DNA from 3 places in the Paenibacillus sp. p3-SID867 genome. Region 2 is predicted to be linked to each of the others. Evidence: predicted binding sites of a transcription regulator. Region 2 holds the regulator's gene; each other region holds the start of a gene.

Region 1 (4,259 bases), on a different contig from region 2:
TCATCTTCACGGCTGCCGCCAAGAAAATGAATGATCCGTTTATGGAGCTGTTCTTCCGAGGCATCTTGTGTAACTGGCTTGTCTGTCTGGCCTTGTGGATGGGGATTCGGGCCAAAGGCGAAACGACCAAGCTGATCTTAATATGGTGGTGTCTGTTTGCCTTCATTGCGACAGGGTACGAGCATAGCGTAGCCAATATGACACTTCTGACACTTGCGACGATTTTGCCGGGGCATCCCGAGACCATTACCATCGGCGGATGGATCAGCAATATGGTGCCGGTCACGCTGGGGAACATTCTTGGCGGCGGATTGTTTGTGGGGATGGCGTATTGGTTTATCTCGTCGGGAAAAGGGAGCAAGCAAAAGAAGGTTGCATAGTAGGCATCATAGAAAAGGGGCTGCTCATAAAGTGGGTTTACTCACTTGATATACAGCCGAAAAGAAGCGGTCGACCAAACGGTTGACCGCTTCTTTCATTTGTCTAGTTAAAGTGAGGGATCTGCACGGAACGTCTCCTAACAAAAAAAGAGGGATCCCGTCGGGCACATACATAAAAAGCCGTCCCTTCAGTTCAATGACTGAACAGGACAGCTATATGAATCTTGTCTTCCAATCCTTACCGATGTTCCACCAGGTCAATCGCACCAAGCACAATATGAGCCAGTCCGAAGCCGAGAATACCGGTTGCGGCAAGTTTATACTTGCTGCCAAGCAGAGCGGCACCCGAAGCAGAAACCACAGTTCCAAGAACAGCAGGAATCAAACCTTCACGCATGCTGGGCACTCCCTTTATTTTGGTTTGGAAAGACAAGGTTATTGTAAGCAGATGACTTTATATTATGCACTGAAGGGAGGCCGATTAAATCCGGCAGATTTCGTTCGGACACAACTCGCAATGGCAGATTTCCTGCAGCATCGGAAGATCTTTAATGACAATCATCCCGCCGGCATATTCGATAGCATCTTTTTTGCGCAGGTCGCTCAGCATCCGGTTCACGCTTTCGCGGGTTGCGCCAATCATGTTCGATAGATCGGTGTGGGTAATCTTCTTGTTGATGAGAATAGTATCATCCGCTTGATGCTGCCCGTAGGTATTGCTCAGCCGGATGAGTGTCGATGTTAAAGCGCCGGGCTTGCCGTACATCATGAGATCCCGGAATTTGGTCTGGGTGATGCGGTGGTGAATGCCCATCCACTTCATAAAATCAATGGCGAAGTCGCAGTGCTGACAGATCAGCAGCTCCAGATCCTTGTGCTCGATGACACCGACAACACTATCCTCAAGCACCTCTGCCGAGAAACTGTGATTGTTGCTGAAGAATGGATCGGCTTGCCCGACCATGTCTCCCGGATGGTACATATATAGAATCAGTTCTTTGCCTTCATCGGTCGATTTGGTTAATTTGATTCTTCCTTGTTTAACGTAGTACAGCTTGTCGGCGAAATCGCCTTCCCAGAACAAATGGGATCCTTCAGGGAGTACCCTTTCCTTCATGCTGACCAGCAGACGGTTGCGGTTTTGCTCCGAGAAGCACTGCGTGTTCCCTAAGTTTTCGATTTCCATTACATGGTCTACAGTATTCATGTTGGTATCCCCTAACATCCTAAAATTTGATCTGTTTAATCTTTAAATACATTATAACGTGAAAACATTCACTTGTGGGGCGGAACAAGAGGGAAATCATGGCGAATTTTCAAACATTGTGATCTCTTTCACTTGAAAGAGGGGAAAGACGGGTATAAATCACATAGAAAAGATAAATATATATTGTGAAATAATTCACATGAAAATAGAAACAGCTGTGTTACGATCAAAGCGTAGAAAGAAACATGAATCATGGGAGGATGAGAGATATGGCTGTGAGCAAAGGAATGGTGGAAGTAAAAGGACAAACAGCGTCGGAGTACATTCAGGGGCTGATTGACAAGGCGAATCGGGCCAAAGAAAAGTTAATGGAATTGAATCAGGAGCAAGTCGACGGGATTGTACAGGCCATGGCCATGGCAGGCCTTGAGAAGCACATGCAGCTGGCGAAAATGGCGGTTGAGGAAACGGGACGCGGCGTGTACGAAGACAAGATCATCAAAAACCTGTTTGCCACGGAGTATATCCACAACAGCATTAAATACGACAAAACCGTAGGTATGATTGAAGACAACGTCTATGACAGCTTTCAAAAAATAGCAGAACCGATCGGAATTATCATGGGGATAACACCGGTAACCAATCCGACCTCAACGACGATATTCAAGGCACTGATCTCCATTAAAACAAGAAACCCGATCATCTTCGGATTCCATCCATCCGCGCAGGCCTGCAGCCGGGAAGCCGCACGGATACTGCGGGATGCCGCCGTGAAGCAAGGTGCTCCTGCCGATTGCATCCAGTGGATCGAAGCTCCTTCCATGGATAAAACCAATGCACTGATGAATCATCCTGACGTTGCCTGCATTCTGGCTACAGGCGGTTCGGCGATGGTCAAAGCGGCATACAGCTGCGGCAAGCCTGCCCTGGGCGTAGGACCAGGAAACGTGCCTTGTTTTATAGAGAAGAGCGCGGATCTGGATCAGGCAGTGAACGATTTGATTTTGTCCAAAACCTTTGATAACGGCATGATCTGCGCTTCCGAGCAGGCTGTCATTATCGAGGAGCCTATATATCATACAGTGAAGAAAAAAATGATTGCCAGCGGATGTTATTTCGTCAACAAGGAAGAGCTGGCGAAACTGACTGCGCATGCGATGATATCGGATAAATGTGCGGTAAATCCTACTATCGTCGGACAGCCGGCAGCTAAGATAGCAGAGGCTTGCGGTTTCGAGGTACCGGAAAGCACCAAGATCCTGGTCGCCGAGCTGGAGGGAGTCGGACCTGCCTATCCGTTGTCTGCCGAGAAGCTTAGCCCGGTGCTGGCCTGCTATAAAGTGAAAGATGCGGAAGAGGGCATAACGCGCGCTGAGGAGATGGTTGCTTTTGGCGGCATGGGCCACTCGTCGGTAATCCACTCGCACAATGAGGACATCATCATGAAATTCTCGGATCGGATGAAAACCTGCCGTATCCTGGTGAATCAACCCTCTTCGCAAGGCGGTATCGGCGATATCTACAACACGAATCTGCCATCGCTGACGCTGGGCTGCGGTTCGTATGGACGTAATTCCACTTCGTCGAACGTGACGGCAGTCAATTTAATCAACGTGAAAAGGGTGAACCGCAGAACCGTGAATATGCAGTGGTTTAAAGTGCCGGACAGAATTTACTTTGAAAAAGGCTCGACGCAGTATCTTGCGAAAATGCCGGAAATCACCCGTGTCGCTATCGTTACCGACCCCATGATGGTGAAGCTGGGTTATGTGGAGCGGGTAGAGCACTATCTGCGTCAGCGCAGAGTGCCGGTAGCCATCGAAGTCTTCTCGGAGGTTGAGCCGGATCCTTCGACAACGACCGTAGAACGCGGAACGGAAATGCTTGCAAGATTCCAGCCGGACTGCATCATCGCCCTCGGCGGCGGATCGCCAATGGATGCAGCGAAAGCCATGTGGCTGTTCTATGAATATCCGGATACGGATTTTAACAATCTGAAGCAAAAATTCATGGATATCCGCAAGCGGGTCTATAAATATCCGAAGCTAGGACGGAAAGCGAAGTTCGTTGCCATTCCAACAACGTCGGGAACGGGCTCGGAAGTAACTTCGTTTGCCGTCATCACGGACAAAGGGCTGGGGAATACCAAGTACCCGCTGGCTGATTATGAGCTGACACCGGATGTGGCGATTATCGATCCGGAATTCGTTTACACGCTGCCTAAAACGGCGGTAGCCGATACCGGCATGGACGTTCTGACACATGCAATTGAAGCCTACGTATCGGTGATGGCCAGCGATTATACGGATGGGCTTGCCATCAAGGCCATACAGCTGGTGTTCCAGTATCTTGAGCAGTCGGCGCTTACCGGCGACAAACTTGCCCGCGAAAAAATGCATAATGCTTCGACGCTTGCCGGCATGGCTTTTGCGAATGCGTTCCTTGGCATCAACCACAGTCTTGCGCATAAGTGGGGCGGTCAGTATCATACGGCGCACGGACGCACCAATGCGATCCTGATGCCTCACGTCATTCGTTACAACGCGAAGAAGCCAACGAAATTCGCTGCATGGCCTAAATACACCCACTTTGTGGCTGATGAGAGATATGCTGAAATCGCACGGATTCTCGGACTGCCGGCAAGAACGACGGAAGAGGGCGTGAACAGTCTG
Region 2 (4,259 bases):
TGACGGCATCCGTGCCGACAGGGAGCTCCAGGCAGTACAAGCCGGAGACACCCATACGTACTATCGTCAATTCGCCCTGGCTGTTGACGATTGGAACGATATTGCTCCTGCCAGGGATGAGACGGCGCCTAATCCCTTGGCTGATGTAAGCTTTGAGCAATACATGAATGATGTCCGTGAACGTCTAAAGGAAACGCTGCCTCATTACGAGAGCAGGGATGCCCAGGACATGATGTTCCAGGAAGTGATGCAGGCACTCGATAACAATAAACATCTATTGATCGAAGCCGGCACGGGAACAGGCAAATCCCTCGGGTATTTGCTGCCGTCGATTTATCAAAGCGTGAAGCAGGAACAGAAGGTTATGGTGAGCACGCATACGATCAACCTTCAAGAACAGCTGCGTGACCGGGATATTCCCCTGCTCACCCAGGTTGTTCCTTTTCCTTTTAAAGCGGCTATTTTCAAGGGAAGAGGCCATTATTTGTGTTTGAGAAAATTTGAACATAAAATAAATAGAAGAGATTTTCATACCCCGAAGGAAGATGTGATCACCGCGGCGCAGATGCTGGTCTGGCTGACCCAGACGGAGAACGGGGATGATGAGGAGCTGAACCTTGGCGGTCGCGGAGGGGATTTCTGGGAGACCATTTCCAGTGATTCGGATTCCTGCCTGGGCCGTGCCTGCCCATGGTTCCGCAAATGTTATTATCACAGGGCCAAACATGAAGCGGGCATCGCGGATGTTGTCATTACGAACCATTCGAAGCTGTTCACCGACGTGAAAGCGAATCACCAGCTGCTTCCTAGTTATGACCGTCTCGTCATCGATGAAGCGCATCATCTGGAGGACGTCGCCGGCAAGCACCTTGGCTTGCAGATGAAATATTTTTCGGTTGTCCACACGTTGACCCGTATGTACAAAGACAGCCGCAGCGGTCAGCTTCCGGCTCTTCGCCAGCTGCTGCAAGCGTCATCCCATGAGAAGGCTGTCGAGTGGTCTTCCGTCATCGACCGGATTTATCCGGATCTGATCACCGTCAAAGAGAATTGGGACCGGCTCAGCGATCAATTGTTCGGACTGCTTCCGGAGCGCGGAGACGCGACTCCGGGGGATGCCGGTCAATTCTCGCTTCGCTTATCGCCTCTGAAGAAGCCGAAGGATTGGAATTCGCTGGCTGAGCTGGAGCATCAAATTCATCTGACGCTGGGCGATGTCGTTCGCAAGGGTGATAAGCTGATTGCCGAAATGAAGGAAGATCTGGACGACTACAGCGCGGACAGTCTGTTAACAGACCTATCGGGTCTGTTTAAGGACCTGGCGGCACACCGCGAGGACCTGAGGACCTTCATGTCGCTGAACGATGAGGGTACGGTATACTGGATGGAGGCGAACGGCAACTTCCGCGGCAAATCGCTGCAGCTTTATGCGGTGCCCGTCGATGTCAGCACCCACTTAAAGGAATTGTTTTTTGACAAAAAACAAAGCGTGATCCTGACATCGGCGACCTTGTCGGTGGACAAATCGTTTCAGTTCATGATCGAGAATTTGGGTCTTCAGGAAGCGGCAGATAACGGCAACCTGAACACGGTCCTGCTGCCGTCCCCGTTTAATTACAGGGAGCAGGCTCTCCTTGTTGTGCCGCGCGATTTTCCGAGCGTGAAGGGCTCGGTCGGGGATGCACTCTTTGTGAATACACTTGTGCAATCATTGGCTGATACGGCCATCGCAACGCATGGTCGCATGCTTGTCCTGTTCACCTCGTACCGCATGCTGCGTCAGGTGCATGAGCCCTTGAAGGAGGCGCTGGGATCCAGCGATATTACGGTACTGGGACAAGGGATGGACGGAACCAGCCGTACCAAGTTAATCCGGAGATTCCAGGATAGCAGCGCTTCGGTTCTGCTGGGCACCAGCTCCTTCTGGGAAGGGGTAGATATACCCGGTGAGGCGCTCACCTGCCTCGCCATCGTCCGGCTGCCGTTCCAACCGCCGAATCACCCTCTGGTCGAAGCCAAGAGCGAGCTTCTGCAGCAGCAGAAGAAGAACCCGTTTATGAAGCTTTCGGTTCCGCAAGCGGTCATTCGCTTCAAACAGGGATTTGGCCGACTGGTACGGACCGCGCAGGATAAGGGAATTGTCATCGTCTACGATACTCGGGTCATTGAATCCTATTACGGGAAGTATTTCTTATATTCCTTGCCTGGACCGAAGATGGAGCACATGCCGACAGAGGGGATCGTTCCCCGAATTTCGGAATGGCTGCAGGAAGAGGCAGGCATAGAGAACCAAGCTGAATAAAGTGAAACCATGAACGAGCACAAACAAATGTAGTTATTAACCTATTATTAGGGGGAGCATGCATGAAATCGGAAAAAATTTCGGAAGCCGTGGTCCGCAGATTACCTGTATACTTGCGCTATTTGAATGAGCTTCAGAAAAGGGAGGTCTCCACGGTTTCCTCCCAGGAACTGGGGCAGAAACTGGACCTCAATCCTGCTCAAATTCGTAAGGACCTAGCGTATTTCGGTGATTTTGGACGGAAAGGGATCGGATATGACGTATCTTATCTGATCGAGAAAATTCGCCAGATTCTAAAGCTGGACCAGAAGATCAATGTCGCATTGATTGGGGCCGGTAATCTTGGACATGCATTATCGAATTACAATGCATTTCTGAAGGACAATATGAAGATTGTGGCGGTTTTCGATTCGTATTCTCCCAAAGTTGGTATGAAAATTAACAATTTGGTCGTACAGCCGATGGAGGAGCTGGAGAAGACGGTTCATGAGTACGGCATTCGTATCGGGATTATCACCGTTCCGGATTTTGAGGCGCAGAATGTAGCGAATCAACTTATCGCGGCAGGCATCGAGGCTATCCTGAATTTTGCGCCGACCATCCTGAAAGCTCCATCCCATATCCGGATTCATACGGCAGATTTTACTACCGATTTGCAGAGTTTGGCCTATTATTTGGATAACGGCAAGGAGGATGCAGCACATGACGACAACGAAGTGGATGGTTAAAAACGGAACGTTTGCGGTACTAGAGGAAGGCAGATCCGTGTTACGCGGATATATGGTCGTGGAGAACGACCGGATCACCTACCTGGGTGAAGAAGAGCCGACTGTCCAAGAGGGAACAGAAATCATCGACGGAACCCATCTGTTTTTCCTGCCTGGATTGGTGAACACGCACGGACATGCGGCCATGTCGCTTCTTCGCGGGTATGGCGACGATCTGGCACTACAGGTATGGCTTCAGGAAAAAATGTGGCCGATGGAAGCCAAATTCACGGCCGACGATGTATACTGGGGAACCTCACTCTCCGTGCTGGAGATGATCAAAGGCGGAACCACGACATTTGTGGATATGTATGATCATATGGATCAGGTTGCAAAGGTAGTGGAGGACTCAGGCATGCGCGGCGTTCTGACACGCGGTGTCATCGGATTATGTCCGCCTGAGGTGCAGCAGCAGAAGTTGGATGAGGCGGTTGCATTCGCGAAAGACTGGCATGGTCAGGCTGACGGTAGGATTACGACGATGATCTCACCGCATGCACCCTATACGTGCCCGCCGGATTTCATCGAAAAATTCGTGCAAGCATCACATGATTTGAATTTGCCTTTGCATACGCATATGTCCGAAACGGAAACGGAAGTCGCTCAGAATGTAAATGACTACGGACTTCGCCCTGTTGCCCATCTAGAGAAGCTTGGCATGTTCTCCCGTCCAACGCTGCTTGCGCATGCCGTCCATCTAACCGATGAAGAAATCGAAATTCTGGCCAAACATCAAGTTATGGTTTCGCATAATCCAGGCAGCAATTTGAAGCTTGCCAGCGGCATCGCTCGCGTGCCTGAACTGCTGAAAGCCGGGGTCACCGTGTCTTTGGGTACCGATGGACCTGCCAGCAATAATAATCTGGATATGTTTGAAGAGATGCGGCTGGCCGCACTGATCCATAAAGGAGTAAGCGGGGATCCAACCGCAATTCCAGCATCCGAAGCGCTTCGGATGGGTACAGAATATGGAGCCAAGTCAGCCTTCCTTACGGATATTGGTACGCTTGCGGTAGGTATGAAGGCAGATATGATCGCACTGAACACGGATCAGGCGCACTTCCTTCCGAAGACGGATTACATTTCTCATGCTATCTACTCCGCCAGTGCGAAGGATGTTGAGCATGTATGGGTTGACGGCAAGCAGGTAGTGAAGAATGGCGCGAGTCTTACTCTCGATGAGGAACGTA
Region 3 (4,259 bases), on a different contig from region 2:
GGATTTTGCTGAGGCAAGGTCCTTTTTTCTATGTGATTGTGAAGACGCTGCTTTACATGCGGGAATGTTTTCAGTATGATTAAACCGTACAGTCGGTTTTTTATCTGTGAGCGGTGTTCATCATCTTCACAGATTCATTTTTATTAAGAGAATCAGGTTTTGGTACGTGAATTCCGGACTATTATTTCCAAGCAAGGAGTGCTTACATCGATGTCTTCAGAAAAAGCGCAGCGAAAACGCGACATGATTCTGGATAAAGCGAAGGAACTGTTCATCCAGCGCGGGTATGCGGCAACATCCATGGATGAACTGGTCAAGTATACGGGTGCCAGTAAGGGAAGCATCTACTATCACTTTGAGAGCAAGGAAGATTTGTTCGTCAAGCTGCTGGCGAAGCAGAATCAGGAATGGATGGAAGCCTGGGACGATCAAAAAGCCCGTTACGCCAGTTTCGAGGAGAAGCTGTACGGCATTGCCGATCATATGGTCGACGACTTCCAGAATCCGCTGACCAAGATTGCGGAGGAATTCTATATCAATCAGCCGGAGAATAAGACGATTTTGGGCGAGTTGCTGGCCATCCTGCAAGGTCCGCGCACGCTCTACCGCGAGATTTTAGCGGAAGGAGTAAGCGAAGGGCGAATACCTGCAGAGGATGTAGAGGAAATATCCATCATATTTGCATCGCTGCTCGATGGGATGTCGGTGTCGCACTTTGAACGGTCCCAGGAGGAATCAAGGCAGCTGTATCGCAAGGGGGTCACTTATTTTTTAAACGGTGTGTTATCGAGCCGAGGATCGTAGTGAACCGGAGGATTTATTGGAAACGCTTCTTCTCGATTTGCAAGCGGGGGCGTTTTCCGCATAAATATATTTAAACCGAATAGTCGGTTTTAACTAGGGGGATAAAACATGAGGCATTTGTTTGGCAACCGCGCGTTTGTGCTGCTGATGGTTTCGGATTTCATGCAAAATATCGGGATCTGGATCCGCAACATGGCATTGTTGTTCTTCATTATGGAGAAGAGCAACCATGATCCGGTTGCCGTATCGCTGCTTACCGTAATTGAATACGCGCCGATCTTTGTGATCTCCATGATTGGCGGCGTGCTGGCGGACCGTTGGCGTCCCAAGCGAACGATGATCTGGGGGGACATTCTCAGCTTTTTATCCATATTGCTTATCCTGTTCGTTGTGTATGCGGGATATTGGCAGGCCGTGTTTGCGGTGACCCTGGTTTCGGCTGTTGTATCACAATTCTCGCAGCCATCGTCCATGAAGCTCATCAAGCGCTGCTTGCCGGCTGAGCATGTGCCCGCGGCCACGGCTTTGTCCCAGACCTCGATGTCGCTGTTTATCATTTTGGGACCGATGGTCGGTACGACGATTTATCAAGCTTTTGGATTGCAGGCGTCTTTAATCAGCTTGTTGGTTCTATTCGGCGCTTCGGCGATCGTGCTAATGTGTCTTCCTTCCAGTGTGGATGAACCCTCTAACAATTCGGAATCGACCGGTTCTTTTATGAAGGACATGAAGGCGGGCTTCACTTATATCGGGTCCAGCCGGCTGTTGAAGGTGCTGCTGGTGGTCTATGTTTTATTGGCGCTCGGCAGCGGACTTGTTCAGCCGCTTGATATCTTTGTCATCACGGAGCGTTTACAGTTGGCAATGTCCAGCGTTCAGTGGTTCACCGCGCTAGAGGGCCTAGGTATGTTAATTGGCGGCGTCCTGGCTGCTGTCATTGCGGGGAGAGTGAAAGGCAACTACTTGTTGTTCGCCGGGCTTGCCTTCCTTGGCCTCTCGACCTTTGTCGAGGTGCTGTCTCAGTGGCCGATCCTGACCGGCACGATGCGCTTCGCAACTGGGGTGCTGATGGCGATGGCGCAGACGGTTCTGATGGCCGTGATGATGCAGCAGGTGGAAGAGAAATTCATCGGTCGGCTGAATGGCGTGATGACGCCGTTGTTTACCGGCATGCTGCTCATTGGCTCCGGGTTTACGGGATGGTATATGTCGGCAACCTCCATTGTGGTCGTGTATTTTACGGCAGGTGCGCTCTTCCTGCTGTCGTCCTTGATTAGTATGAAGCTTCCGATCTCGAACGTTCAGGCTCAGGAAAAGGAAACGCCTGTTGGGGTAGAGGCTGCCGTCGAGGCGTAGGATAGTGGTTAGAACATGTTGCTGGTAAACTGGCATAGGCTGGGTTTAGAACTTGTTTCTTGTAAGCTGGTATAAGCTTGCTGGTTTAGAACAAGAGGGCTGGTAAAAGCACCAACCAAGCGGTGTCGGAATTATTTCCTGGCACCGCTATTTTTATATGTACCGCTGGCTCGAATTGAGCGAATGATTGATCTTAAACGTGATCAGGGCAGCCAGAACACAAGGCTGTCCGATCCTGACGCACAAGGTCGTGATATAATTCACGTTCTTGCTCTGGCGGCTGCGGTACAATATGGGTAACTGTAACTGTAACTGTAACTGTAACTGTAACTGTAACTGTAACTGTAACTGTAACTGTAACTGTGACAGAAACATCAGAAGCTGCATTCGAGAGATTTCAGGACGGAATGCGGGAGAAATGGGGGAACGGCCATGGCCTATAACAAGCCTGATCGCATTGCGGAGATCACCGTGGAGAACGGGGTGAAAAAAGCACATAACTCCGTCATGAACGTAACGATATTAGGATTTTTGGCGGGTGCTTTTATCGCGCTCGGCTTTTTGCTGGATATTCGCGTGATTGCCGGGGCGTCCGAGGCTTGGGGAGGCATTGCCGGTTTTATAGGCGCGGCGATATTCCCTGTCGGACTGATTCTTGTATTGCTCGCAGGCGGAGAGCTGCTGACGGGCAACATGATGGCCGTGTCCCTGGCCAGATTCAAGAAGCGGATTTCCACGAAGGAGATGATACGGAATTTGGCTCTCGTCACGGTAAGCAATATGGCGGGGGCGTTGTTCGTCGCTTACTTCTTCGGTCATGTGACCGGTCTGACAGGCAGCGGCGTTTATCTGGAGAAGCTGGTGGATATGGCGGGACACAAGCTGGACGACAGCTTCCTGCAGGCTTTCTTGTCGGGTATCGGCTGCAACTGGCTCGTAGCGCTCGCCGTGTGGCTGTCCTACGGATCGGACCAGATGAGTGGCAAAATTCTCGGGATCTGGTTTCCGACGATGGCGTTTGTAGCCATCGGCTTTCAGCACGTGGTGGCCAACATGTTCCTCATTCCGGCCGCGATATTTGAAGGGTATTACAGCTGGGGTGAGTATTTCATAAATTTCATTCCGGTTTGGCTTGGCAATTTCGTCGGAGGCGCGCTGTTTGTGGGGGCTGCTTACGGGACCGTATATTTGAAGAAGAATGATAAGGTTGAGGTCATTCCACGCGGCGAACAAGATGCTGCGCTGCCTTCCGCTCCGGCTACCGCCACTGCTCAACAGGTTCATTCTGCGTAGAGTGTTTCTTATTATCCCGAAGCATGGTAATCAAAGACAGAGAAAAAAGCTGCGATCGACCGCTCCCTTAGGGATAGGGTCGGATGATCGCAGCTTTTTTCTTGTTGGCGGAGCGGACTCTTTGTATAAGACGCAAAAGGAAAAGCCCGCTATTTTTTTAAATGGTAAGGCACAGTCGTAATAATCACGTCTCTCCGATATAGCAAATGTGCACGGATGAGCAAGCTGGATTGATTGTGCAGGAAGTTATGCCAGCCCTTCTTGGGGATGAACTGCGGGATGATCACGGAACCTGGTAGTCGGATTCGCCTGCCTTCCGCTGTACGGTATGGATAATGCCATATAAAACAAATTCGCCATGCCGGTCTCGGGGGAGGAGACATGGGCATGGCGAATTTTTGGGAGTGGTCCATGATTTGGCAAGGAAGAGAAAGGGTCTGGGTTCCTCTTCGTTGCTCTTGATAGGAATATACCCGGAAGGAAGTAGAGTGAATCACCGATGCAGAAAAAAATGTAAGACTTTACTGGAGCCCTGATTTTCTTTTAAGATAAAGGGATATGATTCAGCGTGTACAAGGGGGAATAGACGAAATGACTCAAGCGATGATTCATCAGGAAAACGGCGTGTTTCCGGCGGTCTGTCCGTTGGACTGTCCCGATACTTGCGGCCTGCTGCTGCATAAAGAGAACGGAAAAATCGTGAAGGTTACCGGTAATCCGGATCATCCGATTACGCAGGGAGCCATCTGTAATAAAGTCCGTAATATGGCGCATCGCGTGTATCATCCGGAGCGCGTGTTATATCC

What was found. The regulator Rex, encoded in region 2, represses fermentation and respiration genes when NADH is low (regulators of the CRP and FNR family bind a similar motif). The targets are predictions, from matches to a motif close to TTGTGAAATATTTCACAA.
Region 1: adhE (bifunctional acetaldehyde-CoA/alcohol dehydrogenase) is a predicted target of Rex. The motif match lies at 1,771-1,788, and genes of this name have one in related genera.
Region 3: M4D81_RS26620 (formate/nitrite transporter family protein) is a predicted target of Rex. The motif match lies at 2,409-2,426, and genes of this name have one in related genera.

The regions. Positions count from the first base shown of each region.
Region 1 covers NZ_JAMBDM010000001.1:118,573-122,831, reverse strand. The annotation lists gene M4D81_RS00655 (formate/nitrite transporter family protein) at 1-380, shown strand, start outside; gene M4D81_RS00650 (asparagine synthase) at 619-777, opposite strand; gene M4D81_RS00645 (Crp/Fnr family transcriptional regulator) at 862-1,587, opposite strand; gene adhE (bifunctional acetaldehyde-CoA/alcohol dehydrogenase) at 1,857-4,259, shown strand, end outside.
Region 2 covers NZ_JAMBDM010000024.1:42,967-47,225, forward strand. The annotation lists gene dinG (ATP-dependent DNA helicase DinG) at 1-2,302, shown strand, start outside; gene M4D81_RS30440 (redox-sensing transcriptional repressor Rex) at 2,365-3,030, shown strand; gene M4D81_RS30445 (amidohydrolase) at 3,005-4,259, shown strand, end outside.
Region 3 covers NZ_JAMBDM010000016.1:56,839-61,097, reverse strand. The annotation lists gene M4D81_RS26630 (TetR/AcrR family transcriptional regulator) at 211-804, shown strand; gene M4D81_RS26625 (MFS transporter) at 913-2,160, shown strand; gene M4D81_RS26620 (formate/nitrite transporter family protein) at 2,593-3,453, shown strand; partial or broken gene M4D81_RS34880 (amino acid permease) at 3,603-3,787, opposite strand; gene M4D81_RS26615 (molybdopterin-containing oxidoreductase family protein) at 4,045-4,259, shown strand, end outside.